DNA from 2 places in the Aureimonas mangrovi genome. Region 2 is predicted to be linked to the other one. Evidence: predicted binding sites of a transcription regulator. Region 2 holds the regulator's gene; the other holds the start of a gene.
The links. Region 2 encodes PhoB, which activates phosphate uptake and scavenging genes when phosphate is short. Its sites were predicted from a motif close to TGTCATNNANCTGTCAT; they were not measured.

Region 1 (4,634 bases), 1.1 Mb from region 2:
TGGCCGAGAGCTTCGGCACGGCGGCGGTGGCTGTCTCGCTCGACACCGGCCACGCCCATTATGCGCATCGCTCGACGGGCGGTCCGCCGGTCGATTTCTACGTCGCGCGGGCCGGTGAACGGCTCGCCCACGTCCATCTGCAGGATGCCGACGGCCATGCCGACAGGCATTGGCGGATCGGGCGAGGAAGCGTCGACTGGCACGCGGTTTTCGCCGCGCTCGCTCGTTTGCAAACGATGCCGCGCCTTCTCCTGGAGCTGGACGACTTGGCCGACATCCCGGCCTCCGCGCGCTACCTCATGGAGGAAGGGCTCGTGCGTTAAGCGCCGATGCGGCTGATCCGATAGACCTGCGCGGGCGGCAGATTGCGCATCGTGTGGCCGGTCGCCTTCGCCTCGAGGCCCAGCCGTTCGAGGATCGCCGGGGCGATCGGGCAACGCCAGGCATAGGTGAACTGATAGAAGGCGCCGCCTTCGTGCATCAGCGCGAAGGCGCCCGAGAGGATGCGCATCACCGCGCGCGGGTTCATAGAAAGCACCGGCAGGCCGCTCACCGTCGCCCCGTGCAGGCGCGGGGCCTCATCGCGCGAGAGCCGCGAGGCGTCGAGCCGCAGGATGCGGGCCTGCGGGTGGCGAAGGGCGAGGCGCGCCGCGAAATCCTCTCCGAGTTCGACGAGCGTGAGGTCGCTTTCGGCGACGCCCCGCGCCAGAAGCGCGCGGGTGAAGACGCCGGTGCCCGGCCCCAGTTCCAGAACGGGGCCTGTCTGTGGGCCGATCTGGCGCGTGATCTCGCGCGCCAGACCTTCGCCGGAGGGCACGACGGAGGCGACCCGCAAGGGGTCGCGCATCCAGTCGCGGAAGAAGGCGAGCGTATCGCCGTCCGCCATCGCCCCCGGGCTCCGTCGCATCGCGTTACTCCGCCCGCAGGAAGTCGCCGACTTCCAGGAGCACGAACTCGTTGTCGTCCGCCCGGTCGAGCGCGCGGCCGGCCGAGAAGGGGAAGTTGTTGTCGTTGCCGACGATGATATGGTCCTCGTCGACGCGGTCGACGTTCTCGATCGTCACGAAGGGCATGTCGTAACGGCCGTCCTCCCCGCCCTGCCGGGCGAGACCTTCCGGGTCGGCGATCTCCATGAGGTCGATATAGCCGATCTTGCGGACCGCTTCGCCGACGTTCTCGTCGCTCATCTCGATCTTGTAGACGCGCTTGAAGAGGGCAGGCGTCGCGAAGCAGTCCTCCGCCGGTTCGCCCTCGCAGGCCTGAGCCGGCCGACCCGCGCCGTTGTCACGCTCGATGACGAGGGCGGTGGTTGCGTCCAGCATGTTGAAGTCGCCGATCGCCTCGCCGCCTTCGGCCAGCGGGTAAAGCCAGGATCGGCCCGTCCACTCCTGTCCGGCGACGTCGAACTCGATGACGCGCAGGCCCGTCCGGCCGTCCTCGACCGTTTCGACCGCGCCGTCCGTGTAGATCGGCCCCTCGAGCATGGCGTAGAGATGCGCGCCGTCCGGCGAGAGCGCGAGGCCCTCGAAGCCGCCCGAACGCTTGAGGTTGAAATCGGGCATCGCGGCCGTCGGATTGGCCGGCACGGTCAGGGCCGGATGATCGGGCGAGCGTACGAGCGTCTCGCCGACATGCGTCTCGAAGGCGGCGAGAAGCTGCCCCTGCGTGTCGAACTTCAGAAGATAAGGCCCGAATTCCTCGCCGATCCAGAAGCCGTCCGCGACGGGCTGGATGGATTCGACGTCGAAGTCCGAGCCCGTCAGGTAGCGCGTCTCGGAGCCTTCCAGGACGATCGGGAAGGGTGTGATCCTGTTCGGATCGGAGAGGAAGATCGTCTCCTGCCGCTCGGCCTCGCCGCTCTCCCAATCGAAGGACATGCGATGGAGCATCAGGGCGGCGTCCGAGGAGTTCAGCTTGTTGCCGAAGCCGTTGTCGGACAGGCTCCAGAAAGTGCCGTCTGCCATCGCCTTGATGCCCGAGAAGCCCTGCACGCTCTGGCCGTCCACCGGCAGGCCGAAGCCGGTGGGACGCACGCCGTCGCGGCCCTGCGCCGCGCCGAGTTCCGTGGTGCGGCGGCGGTCGGGCGTCGAGAACTTGCCGGCCTGGCGCAGATGCTCGGGGGCATCGTCGGGCGCGGCGACAGTGGTGTCGGCCGGCAGGATCGCCTGGCCGGCGAGCGTGGCGGTGAAGGCTTGGCCTTCGGCCTCCGATGCGCTGTCCCGCGCCCCGTCCTGGGCGAAGGCCGCACCGATGAGGAGGGCAGTGGAAAGGGCCGTGGCGGCAGCCAGCTTGGTCTTCATCGTCGGTGGTCTCCGCAGGGAACGTGCTGGCGGAAGACATCCCGCTTCGATGAAGAGCGTTTGACAGGGTGGTGACATTCCTGTGGTGGAGCCCGACGCGAAGCCTTGCCGCCTGCCGCTTTTTCGCCGTAATGTCAGGCGGATGCGATCCAGACGAAAGGAAACGGGGATGGCGAGACGGGCAGTGGCGGCGTTGGTCGCGGCGGTGATGGCCGGGGCGGCTCTGGCGTCCGGCGCGGCGAGCGCGCAGGAGATGAACTTCTTCCGCATCGCGACCGGCGGCACGGCCGGAACCTATTTCCCGATCGGCGGCCTTCTGGCCAACGCCATCTCCAGCCCTCCCGGCTCGCGCGCCTGCGACGACGGCGGCTCCTGCGGCGTTCCGGGGCTGATCGCCACCGCCGTCGCCTCGAACGGATCGGTCGCCAATATCAACGGCATCAAGGGCGCGACGCTGGAATCGGGCTTCTCGCAGTCGGACGTCGCCTACTGGGCCTACACCGGCACTGGCGTGTTCGAAGGGCAGCCGCCCGTCGAGACCCTGCGCACCATCGCCAATCTCTACCCCGAGAGCATCCATCTCGTCGCCCGGGCGGATGCCGGCATCCAGAGCGTTGCCGATCTCGCCGGCAAGAAGGTCTCGATGGACGAGCCGGGCTCGGGAACACTCGTCGATGCGCGGCTGATCCTGGCCGCCTACGGTCTGTCGGAAGAGGACGTCGAGCCCGAATACCTCAAGCCCAACCAGGCGGCCGACCTGATGCGCGACGGGAACATGGACGCCTTCTTCTTCGTGGGCGGCTTCCCAGCCGGCGCGATCGCCGAACTGGCGACCGGCTTCGACATCACGCTGGTCCCGATCTCCGGCCCGGAGGCCGACGGCATCACGCAGGAATACGGCTTCTTCTCCGCCAATACCGTTCCGGCCGGCACTTATGAAGGCGTCGACGCGGATGTGCAGACACTGGCCGTCGGCGCGCAGTGGGTGACGAGCGCCGACCAGTCGGAAGACCTCGTCTACGAGATCACCAAGGCCGTGTGGAACGACAGCACCCGCGCGCTTCTCGACGCCGGTCATGCCAAGGGCAAGGAAATCGTCCTCGAACACGCGCTCGACGGTGTCGGCGTTCCCCTGCATCCGGGCGCCGCGCGCTACTACGAGGAAGCCGGGCTCGAGATCCCCGAAGCGGCGATGCCGCAGTAAGCTTCGACACGAACGAAGGGGAGGCGGGCGCGGCGCGAGCCGGCCCGCCTTTTCGATGGCACGATAGAAGAGGCGGCAGGGCGATGGCGGGACAGGAAGTCGCGTTCGACGAGGCCAAGGCACGCGAACTGGAAGAGAAGTTCGATTCGGAAGTCCGCTTCCGCCCGCTCGGGCCGACGGCGGCCTGGATCGCGGCGATCGCGCTCTTCTCGCTGTCGCTCTTCCACTACTACACCGCCGGCTTCGGGCTCCTGCGCGAGGTCACGCATCGCGGCGTCCACATGGCCTTCGTCCTCGGCCTCATCTTCCTTGTCTTCTCGGGAAAGCGCGGCGACGACAAGCTGTACGTGCCCTCCCTCTGGCGCCCGGCGGGCATTCCCCTCTACGACTGGGCGCTGATGGCCGCAGCCTTCGTCTCGACGCTCTACGTCCCGTACATCTTCGCCGACCTCGCCTTCCGCGTCGGCAACCCGCTGCCCGTCGACGTCGTCATGGGCACGCTTCTCATCGTCGTGCTTCTGGAGGCGACGCGGCGGTCGATGGGCTGGCCGCTGCCGGTCATCGCCATCCTCATCATGGCCTACGGCCTGTTCGGGCGATACGCGCCGGGCGTTCTCGTTCATCCGGGCGCGTCGTGGACGAGCCTCGTCAACCATCTCTACCTCACCAGCCAGGGCATCTACGGCCTGCCGGTCGGCGTCGTGGCGACCTACGTCTTCCACTTCGTGCTGTTCGGCGTTCTCGCCACGCGCATGGGCCTCGGCCAGCTCTTCATCGACGCGGCAACCTCCGTCGCGGGGCGCTTTTCGGGCGGCCCGGCGAAGGTGTCGGTCGTCGCCTCGGCGCTGATGGGCTCGATCTCGGGCTCCTCCATCGCCAACGCGGTGACGACGGGCTCGCTGACGATCCCGGCGATGGTGCGTATCGGCTACCCGCGCCACTTCGCGGCGGCGGTGGAGGCGGCGGCCTCGACGGGCGGGCAGATCACGCCGCCGATCATGGGCGCGGCCGCGTTCCTGATGATCGAGTTCCTGGCAATCCCCTACACGCATGTGATGATCGCGGCGCTGGTGCCGGCCTTCATGCACTTCTTCGGCGTGCTGATGCAGGTGCATTTCGAGGCCAAGCGC
Region 2 (4,634 bases):
GTCGAGGCGTTCATGCCGCCGCTCCCTGCGTCGAGGACAGCGCCGCGGCGGCCGCCTCGATGCGCTCCAGCGCGCCCCGGGCCTCCTCGGCCGTCACGATCAGGGGTGGCAGAAGCCGGACGACATTGTCGCCGGCCGGAACCGCCAGAAGCCCGCGCTCGCGCAGCTTGGCGACGAACTCGCCATTGGACCCGCGCACCTTGATGCCGACCAGAAGCCCCTCGCCGCGAATTTCCTCGACGACACCCGGATGGCGATCCTTCACCGACTCCAGCCCCTGCTTGAACAGAAGGCCCATCTCGCGGACATGCTCCAGGAAACCCTCTTCCAGCACCACGTCGAGAACCGCGTTGCCGACGGCCATCGCCAGCGGATTGCCGCCGAAGGTGGTGCCGTGGGTGCCGGCCGTCAGGCCGGAGGCAGCAGCCTCGGTGGCGAGACAGGCGCCGATCGGGAAGCCGCCGCCCAGGCCCTTGGCCGAGGCGAGGAGATCGGGCGTCACGCCGGCGCCCTGATAGGCGTAGAAGTGCCCGGTGCGGCCGAGGCCCGACTGCACCTCGTCGAAGATCAGGAGCAGGCCGTTCTCGTCGCACAGGTCGCGCAGCGCTTGCAGGAAGCCCGGCGGCGGCACGCGCACGCCGCCCTCGCCCTGGATCGGCTCGATCAGGATCGCGGCGGTCTGCGGGCCGATCGCCGCCTTCACGGCGGCGAGGTCTCCGAACGGCACTTGGTCGAAGCCCTCGACCTTGGGCCCGAAGCCCTCAAGGTATTTCTTCTGGCCACCTGCGGCGACGGTCGCCAACGTGCGGCCGTGGAAGGCGCCTTCGAAAGTAACGATGCGATAGCGCTCGGGCTCGCCCCCCACGAAATGGTAGCGCCGCGCGGCCTTGATCGCGCATTCCAGCGCCTCGGCGCCCGAATTGGTGAAGAACACACGATCGGCGAAGGTCGCCTCGCACAGCCGCGAGGCCAGACGCGCCTGGCCCGGAATCTCGTAGAGGTTCGAGACGTGCCAGAGCTTGGTGGCCTGCGTGGTCAGCGCTTCGACGAGATGCGGATGCGCATGGCCGAGCGCGTTCACCGCGATGCCGGCGGCAAAATCCATGAAGCGGCGCCCATCGTCCGCGATCAGCCACACGCCTTCGCCTCGCTCGAAGCGAAGGTCCGCGCGAGCGTAGGTTGCGAACAGCGGCGAGTGGGCTTCTTGGGGGGCGGCCATGAGACTACTTCACGGGTTAAGCTTGAAGAAAATGCGGACGAAGACTTCCTGAAACGAAGCAAGCCTGCCGTGGGCAGGCTTTGCGTCGGTTGCGGCGGGCATTTGAACACGCGTGCTATACCATGTCGAAAGGCCGCCTTGTCAACGAACGACGCCTGAGCCCCGGGCGCTCTGCACGCGAGCGCAGTCCGTGCGGCAAGCTGGGGATAACCGCAAATCGATTCGAGGCGCCCCGGCGCGACTCTTGTCAGCGAGTCACCCGATATATAGTTTGGGGACGTACCAGATTTCGTGCGGCAAGCATCAGCAGTCACATAGATATGGTGGATCATCCGGCGGGCCTCGGCCCGTGGACTGTAAACGGATTCCGATGATCCGCCCTGTCCGAAACGAGGAGCTTACTAAAATGAGCTGGACGGACGAACGTATCGACCTTCTCAAGAAGCGCTGGGCCGATGGTCACAGCGCCAGCCAGATCGCGGGCGAGCTCGGCGGCGTCACCCGAAATGCGGTGATCGGCAAGGTCCATCGCCTGAAGCTCGAAAGCCGGATCAAGACCGCGCCCGTCACCGAGCCCGTAGCCACGGTGAAGGCCAAGCCCGCAACGGCGGAGCCCGTACGCCCGGCCGAGACGGCCGCCCCGCGCCTCGTCGTTGCCTCGCAGGCCGGCATTTCGCGCCAGCCGACGGCGCGCGCCATCGGCGCCACCGCATTGAAGATGGAGGAAGAGGTCGATCTCGTCGCAGAGCGCGGTCTCGTCACCGAGCAGCAGCAGAGCGCGGAGATCGTGCCGATCTCGCGCAACCTCACGCTGGTGCAACTCTCCGAGCGCACCTGCAAATGGCCACTCGGCGATCCGCTCTCGCCCGATTTCCGCTTCTGCGGCAACCATTCAGGCGACGCCTCGCCCTACTGCCAGTATCATGCCCGGATCGCCTTCCAGCCGGTGTCCGAGCGCCGCCGGGTTCGCTGATCGATGAGCGACAAGCTTCCGGCCGATGCCGCCATGCCCGATCGCCTGTCGATCGACCCCGACAGCCCGTTCCACGACGAAGCCCTGCTCGCGCGGGGCGTCGGCATCCGCTTCAACGGGGCGGAGAAAACCAATGTCGAGGAGTATTGCGTCAGCGAGGGCTGGGTGCGCGTGGCGGCCGGCAAGACGCTGGACCGCAAGGGCAAGCCGCTGACGATTAAGCTGAAGGGCACCGTCGAGCCCTATCCGAAGGGCGACGGCGAGTAAGGCTGGGCCCCGTCGTTGAGGGGCATGAAAAGGGCGCCGATCCGAAGATCGGCGCCCTTTTTCGTACTCGATTTCTCGCACCCGATGGAACGATGACCGCCGGCCGCGTCCAGGAACGGCGACAGCCCCTCAGGAGGCGCGGCCCGTGAAGGTTTCATCGAAAGCGTAGCCCGAACCGCGCACGGTGCGGATCGGGTCGATACGCTGGCCCCGGTTCAGCGTGCGGCGAAGGCGACCGACATGCACGTCAACCGTGCGCTCGTCGACATAGACACCCTGCCCCCAAACTCCGTCCAGGAGCTGCTCGCGCGAGAAAACGCGGCCGGGGGCCTGCATCAGGAATTCCAGGAGCTTGAACTCCGTCGGTCCGAGCTTCACCTCGCGGCCCGATCGGCGCACGCGGCGCGTCTCGCGGTCGAGCTCGATATCGCCCGCCGCAAGGCGCGCTGCGATCCGTTCAGGCTTCGTCCGGCGCAGCATGGCCCGCACGCGCGCCATCAGCTCGGGCGTCGAGAACGGCTTGACGATGTAGTCGTCCGCACCGACCGAGAGGCCGCGCACGCGCTCGCTCTCCTCGCCGCGCGCCGTCAGCATGATGATCGGCAGCATCGCCGTCTCCTCGCGCTGCCGCAACCGCCGACACAGCTCGACGCCGGAAAGGCCGGGCAGCATCCAGTCGAGAAGCAGAAGATCGGGCTGCGCCTCCCGCAGCCTGATGTCAGCCTCGTCGCCGCGCGCGATCACCTCGACGTCGTAGCCCTCGGCTTCGAGATTGTAACGCAGGAGGATACCGAGAGCCTCTTCGTCTTCGACCACCGCGACACGGGGTGCCATCGCCATCACTCCAGCCTCCTGGTCAGCCCCGGCGCGTCATCGAGCCGGGGGCCCTCGCCTCAGACGCTCGCCTGCGCGGTGCCGATCGTGTGGGTTCGATCGTCCTTGGGGCGATCGAGATCCATCTGCTGACCCGTCTTGATGTAGTAGATCGTCTCCGCGATGTTGGTCGCGTGGTCGCCGATCCGCTCAATGTTCTTGGCCGAAAAGAGAAGATGCGTGCAAGCGGTGATGTTGCGCGGATCCTCCATCATGTAGGTCAAGAGTTCCCGGAAGATCGACGTGTACATCGCGTCGATTTCCTCGTCGCGCATGCGCACGGCCTCTGCTCGGGCCTCATCGCGCACCGCATAGGCATCGAGCACGTCCTTGAGCTGCTCGAGCGCGAGCTCCGAAAGATGTTCGATGCCGCGCACGAGCTTGACCGGCTGGTTGTGCTCCGCGATCGAAATCACGCGCTTGGCGATGTTCTTGCCGAGATCACCGATGCGTTCGAGGTCGTTGGAGATGCGGATGGCGCCCACGATCTCGCGCAGGTCCTGCGCCATCGGCTGGCGCTTGGCGATCGTCATGATCGCGTGCTCATCGAGGTCGCGCTGGGCGGCGTCGAGGACCTTGTCCTCGGCCACGACGGAGCGGGCAAGGACCGCGTCGCTGCGGGTGAGCGACTCGACGGCGCGCGCGACGATGCGCTCGGCCTGCCCGCCCATCGACGAGATGTCGCTGAGGATGGACTTGAGCTCGGCATCGTAGGACGAGACGATATGTTCGGCCATGAGGTTCTCCCGCCCCGCCGCCGGGGCATGTTGCGTCAGCCGAAGCGGCCGGTGATGTAGTCGCGCGTGCGCTTGTCGTCCGGGTTCTGGAACATCTTCTCCGTCGGCCCGACCTCGACGACGCGGCCGAGATGGAACATGGCCGTCGCCTGGCTCACGCGCGCCGCCTGCTGCATGGAGTGGGTGACGATGACGATCGTGTAGTTGCGCTTCAACTCGTCGATCAGCGCTTCGACGGTGGCCGTCGCAATCGGGTCGAGCGCCGAACAAGGCTCGTCCATCAGGATGACCTCGGGCGAAACCGCGATGGCGCGCGCGATGCACAGGCGCTGCTGCTGACCACCCGACAGGCCGGTGCCCGGCTCATTCAGGCGGTCCTTCACCTCTTCGAAGAGGCCCGCGCGCTTGAGGCTCGTGACGACGATCTCCTCCAGCTCGCTCTTGTTGGCGGCGAGGCCGTGGATACGCGGACCGTAGGCCACGTTGTCGAAGATCGACTTCGGGAACGGGTTCGGCTTCTGGAACACCATGCCGACGCGGGCGCGCAGTTCCACGACGTCGAGAT

Region 1: a site for PhoB is predicted at 2,361-2,377, ahead of H1343_RS02000 (esterase-like activity of phytase family protein). Genes of this name have one in related genera too.

The regions. Positions count from the first base shown of each region.
Region 1 covers NZ_CP059692.1:432,319-436,952, forward strand. Annotated here, with positions in the region: gene H1343_RS01990 (sugar phosphate isomerase/epimerase family protein) at 1-323, shown strand, start outside; gene H1343_RS01995 (class I SAM-dependent methyltransferase) at 320-907, opposite strand; gene H1343_RS02000 (esterase-like activity of phytase family protein) at 912-2,300, opposite strand; gene H1343_RS02005 (TAXI family TRAP transporter solute-binding subunit) at 2,470-3,504, shown strand; gene H1343_RS02010 (TRAP transporter permease) at 3,588-4,634, shown strand, end outside.
Region 2 covers NZ_CP059692.1:2,795,013-2,799,646, forward strand. Annotated here, with positions in the region: gene argF (ornithine carbamoyltransferase) at 1-14, opposite strand, end outside; gene H1343_RS13490 (aspartate aminotransferase family protein) at 11-1,219, opposite strand; gene H1343_RS13495 (GcrA family cell cycle regulator) at 1,626-2,192, shown strand; gene H1343_RS13500 (DUF3297 family protein) at 2,196-2,459, shown strand; gene phoB (phosphate regulon transcriptional regulator PhoB) at 2,589-3,293, opposite strand; gene phoU (phosphate signaling complex protein PhoU) at 3,353-4,069, opposite strand; gene pstB (phosphate ABC transporter ATP-binding protein PstB) at 4,105-4,634, opposite strand, start outside.